Regions from separate parts of the Agrobacterium fabrum str. C58 genome, predicted to be linked through region 2. Evidence: predicted binding sites of a transcription regulator. Region 2 holds the regulator's gene; the other holds the start of a gene.
The links. Region 2 encodes HrcA, which represses chaperone genes, less so after heat shock. Its sites were predicted from a motif close to GTTAGCACTCNCNNNNNGNGAGTGCTAAC; they were not measured.
Positions count from the first base shown of each region.

Region 1: a site for HrcA is predicted at 1,010-1,038, ahead of groES (co-chaperone GroES). Genes of this name have one in related genera too.

Region 1 covers NC_003062.2:677,383-679,784, forward strand. Annotated here, with positions in the region: gene groL (chaperonin GroEL) at 1-580, opposite strand, end outside; gene groES (co-chaperone GroES) at 656-952, opposite strand; gene ATU_RS03365 (TIGR01459 family HAD-type hydrolase) at 1,322-2,170, shown strand; gene ATU_RS03370 (bifunctional riboflavin kinase/FAD synthetase) at 2,228-2,402, shown strand, end outside.
Region 2 covers NC_003062.2:321,047-323,448, reverse strand. Annotated here, with positions in the region: gene grpE (nucleotide exchange factor GrpE) at 1-344, opposite strand, end outside; gene hrcA (heat-inducible transcriptional repressor HrcA) at 459-1,550, opposite strand; gene rph (ribonuclease PH) at 1,687-2,402, shown strand, end outside.

The DNA of each region.
Region 1 (2,402 bases), 360 kb from region 2:
GCATGCCTTCGACGACTTCGAGTTCGGTTTCAGCAGTCTTGGCTTCTTCAACGGTGATGACGCCTTCGTTGCCGACGCGCTGCATTGCTTCAGCAATGTCGAGACCGATCTGACGCTCGCCGTTTGCAGAGATCGTGCCGACCTGTGCAACTTCTTCAGACGTGTTGATCTTCTTGGCCTTGGCCTGAAGGTCCTTGACGACTTCAGCAACGGCCAGATCGATACCGCGCTTGAGGTCCATCGGGTTCATGCCGGCAGCAACTGCCTTTGCACCTTCGCGAACGATGGCCTGGGCCAGAACCGTTGCGGTGGTGGTGCCGTCACCGGCGATGTCGTTGGTCTTGGAGGCAACTTCGCGAACGAGCTGTGCGCCCATGTTCTCGAACTTGTCTTCCAGTTCGATTTCCTTGGCGACGGAAACGCCGTCCTTGGTGATGCGCGGAGCGCCGAAGGACTTGTCGATAACGACGTTACGGCCCTTCGGGCCGAGGGTTACTTTCACTGCATCGGCAAGAATGTCGACGCCCTTGAGCATCTTTTCGCGCGCTGAGCGGCCGAATTTGACTTCTTTAGCTGCCATTTTTCAAAACTCCTGGTTTCGAACGGCCGGAACTGATCCGGCTTGAAATTTAAGGAAACGATGGGTTCGGCAAAATCAGCCGATGATACCCATGATGTCGGCTTCCTTCATGATCAGAAGGTCTTCGCCGTCGAGCTTGACTTCAGTGCCCGACCACTTGCCGAACAGAACGCGATCGCCAACCTTGACGTCGAGAGCGACGACCTTGCCGGCCTCATCGCGCGCGCCGGAACCGACGGCGACGATTTCGCCTTCCTGCGGCTTTTCCTTGGCGGTATCGGGAATGATGATGCCGCCCTTGGTCTTTGCTTCGGACTCAACGCGACGAACGACGACGCGATCATGAAGCGGACGGAAATTGGTGCTTGTCATTGCCTAATCCCTCGATCAAATGACTTCAGGAACCTTTTGAAGGTCCCCGTGATGGGTGTTAGCACTCCCCTTGTTGGAGTGCCAGCAGAGCCGAGATAAGGAGGCGCTCTCCCGGAGTCAAGAACGCGCTGCCGGAAAAATTTCACGGCCTATGGTTACCAGCGTTCCATGACAGAAAATTTCCACGCGCTGACGAGGTGCGGGCAAACCGCTCTTTGCGGGCAGTCTTCGTTTTCGGCATAGCGGGGTTTTATGGTCGGATGGTGGCCGGTAGGCCGCAGGCAGGCCTGGCACCGCTTTTTTCCTTGCCATCGGCGTCCCGCTTTGCGATGTGACGCACACTCTTTTTTCGCACCCGGAAAGCACATCATGGCCCATCGCATTCTCACCCTCGGCGAAATCACTGATGGGTTCGACGTTGTTCTTTCGGATGTCTGGGGCGTGCTGCACAATGGCGTCAGCGCCTTTCCGGATGCGGCTGTTGCGCTGCATGAAGCGCGCAAGGCGGGCAAGACGGTGGTGCTCATCACCAATTCGCCGCGCCCGGCCCCCGGCGTCATCGCCCAGCTGCGTGTTCTCGGCGTGCCTGACGAGGCCTATGACCGTATCATCACCTCAGGTGATGTCACCCGCGGCCTGATCGCCGAAGGCCCGAAAAAAGTCTTCCTGCTCGGTCCCGAGCGGGACATGCCGCTGCTGGAAGGTCTCGATGTCGAGCGGGTCGGCGAGGCTGAGGCGCAATCCGTGGTCTGCACCGGCTTCTTTGATGACGAGACGGAAACGCCCGAAGATTATACGGAAATGCTGAAGGGCTTCATCGCCCGCAAGGTGCCGATGATCTGCGCCAACCCCGACCTGGTGGTGGAGCGCGGCGAGCGCATCATCCCCTGCGCCGGCGCAATGGCGGCCTATTACGAACAGCTGGGCGGCGAAGTCCGCATTGCCGGCAAGCCGCATGCGCCGATCTATGAAGCCTGCCTTGCGGCGGCCAAAGACGTGCGCGGCGCCTTCGCCAAGGATCGTGTGCTGGCCATCGGCGACGGCATGCCGACGGATGTGAAGGGTGCGATCGCGAGTGGCCTCAACCTTCTTTATATCAGCGGCGGCATTCACGCCGCTGAATATACGCTGAACGGCCAGACGGACGAGGCGCTTCTGAATGCCTATCTGAAGGGGCAGGGTGCTGCTCCCGGCTGGTGGATGCCCCGTCTTGCCTAAGAAAGTCTTGCCTAAGAACGTCTCGCCTAAGCTGGCGTAAAAATTGGATCGACTGCCATGACCGTCTTTCATCGCAATGAAAAAAAAGAGCCGTTGCCGGAAGCTCTTCGCGGTGGCGTTATCGCGATCGGCAATTTCGATGGTGTGCATCGTGGCCACCGCGCCGTGCTGGACCGTGCTCTGGAACTGGCGGAAGCCCGCGGTGTTCCCGCCCTGGTCCTGACCTTCGAGC
Region 2 (2,402 bases):
TCGATCAGGCCGTTGAGACCGGCTTCGCCATTGGTCTTGAGTTCGTCCGGAATGGCTTCCAGCGCGCGGCGAAGATTATCGGAAACGGCAAGCATGTCGCGGGCAAAACCGGCCAGCGAATAGGCCTTGGCATCCTTGACGTCACGCTCGGTGCGGCGGCGAAGATTGTCCATCTCGGCTGCAAGGCGGAGGAATTTATCGCGCAGATCGGCGTTCTCAGCCTTGAGCAGTTCCACCGGATCGGGCTCTGCCGTTTCGGCCTGTTCTTCACCTGCCTGGGCAGGATCGACAAACTCTTCCGCGACGTCCGCGTCAGGTCCGGGCTTTTTTGTATCGTCGGTCATGACGTTCTCCAGATTAGACTGTTATTGGGTTGGGCCCGATATCGAGCTTTGACGGGCAAAAATCAAGGCTTGCGGCAAAAAGCTTGCCGCATTCTCTGATCTTGCTGATGTGTCCTATCTCTGTTTGCGGGAAAGGCGCGCCATGATCTGCGCGGTATAATCGACCATCGGTACGATACGGGCATAGTTCAGCCTGGTAGGCCCGATGACGCCGACAGCACCCACGACACGATTTTCCTCATCGCGATAGGGCGCGACGATGAGAGAGGAACCGGAGAGCGAAAACAGCTTGTTTTCAGAGCCGATGAAAATCCTGACCCCTGAACCGCTTTCCGCCAGATTGAGAATCTCGATCAGATTTTCCTTACGCTCGAGATCGTCGAACAACATGCGTACCCGATCGATATCTTCCTCACCAGCGAGGCCCTCGAGCAGGTTGGAGCGGCCGCGAACGATGAGCCGGCCGAGCTTGCCTTCCTCATTGTCGCCCGCCCATATAGCGAGACCACGCTCCACGAGATCCTGCGCCAGCATGCCGAGTTCCGACTGCAACTCCGTACGCTGGGTCTGGAACTGCCCGCGTAACTCCTGCAGCGTCTGTCCGGACAGGTGGGCATTGATGAAATTCGCCGCCTCGGTCAATTGCGAAGAGGAGATGCCGGCCGGCAATTCGATGATACGGTTTTCGACCTGATTGTGATCGCCGACCAGCACCGCGAGCGCCTTGGTGGGCTCGAGCCTGATGAATTCGACATGTTTGAGGATGACATCATTCTTGGCCGTCAGCACGAGGCCAGCCCCGCGCGACATGCCTGACAGCATGCGGCTCGCTTCCGTCAGCAAACCTTCCAGCGATTGTTCGTGGCCGGCAACCGGCCCGATCTGACGGTCGATATTCGCCCGCTCATCGGCAGGAAGATCGCCCACCTGCATGAAGGCATCCACGAAGAAGCGCAGCCCCGTCTGCGTGGGCAGGCGTCCGGCGCTGATATGCGGCGAATAGATGAGACCAAGCTCCTCCAGGTCGCTCATGACGTTGCGGACGGAGGCCGGGGAAAGCGACATCGGCAGAAGCCGCGACAGGCTGCGCGATCCGAGCGGCTCGCCCGTATCGAGATAACCTTCGACGATGCGCCGGAAAATTTCCCGCGACCGCTCATCGAGCAGCGATGCCTGATCTTTTGAAAGCGGTGCTGAAAAACCCATCTTGTCCGTTCTTTATCGTCCAAATCTACTTTACGCCAATATAATGCGTTGCAACGCCGGGGCAAAACGGAAATTGGCTTTGCAAAAGCCCGGAGCGCACCTTAGAAGGCAGGAACCAACATGGAGAGTGGATCATATGCGGCCTTCAGGCAGAAAAACCGACCAGATGCGCAAGGTTTCCTTCGAGCGCAATTTCTCGAAGCATGCCGAAGGCTCCTGTCTCGTGAAATTCGGCGACACGCATGTGCTCGTCACCGCAAGCCTTGAAGAAAAGACGCCGCCGTGGCTGCGCAACAGCGGCAAGGGCTGGGTCACCGCTGAATACGGCATGCTGCCACGCTCTACCAATGAACGCATGAAGCGTGAGGCTGCTTCCGGCAAGCAGGGCGGCCGCACGCAGGAAATCCAGCGCCTCATCGGCCGCTCGCTGCGCGCCGTCGTTGACCTGCAGGCCCTTGGCGAACGCCAGATCAGCATCGACTGCGATGTCATCCAGGCCGATGGCGGCACCCGCACCGCCTCCATTACCGGTGCATGGATTGCCCTGCATGACTGCCTGAAGTGGATGGAAACCCGTAACATGATCAAGGTCGAGAAGGTTCTGAAGGACCATATCGCCGCGATCTCCTGCGGTATCTTCGCCAAGCAGCCGGTGATCGATCTCGATTATCTGGAAGACTCTTCCGCCGAGACCGACGCGAATTTCGTGATTACCGGTTCCGGCGGCATCGTCGAGGTTCAGGGAACGGCGGAAGGTGCGCCCTTCTCGGAGGAAGAGTTCCTGACGCTGCTCGGTCTTGCCAAGGCCGGTTGCAGCGAACTGGTTGCCCTTCAGAAACAGGCAATCGCCTG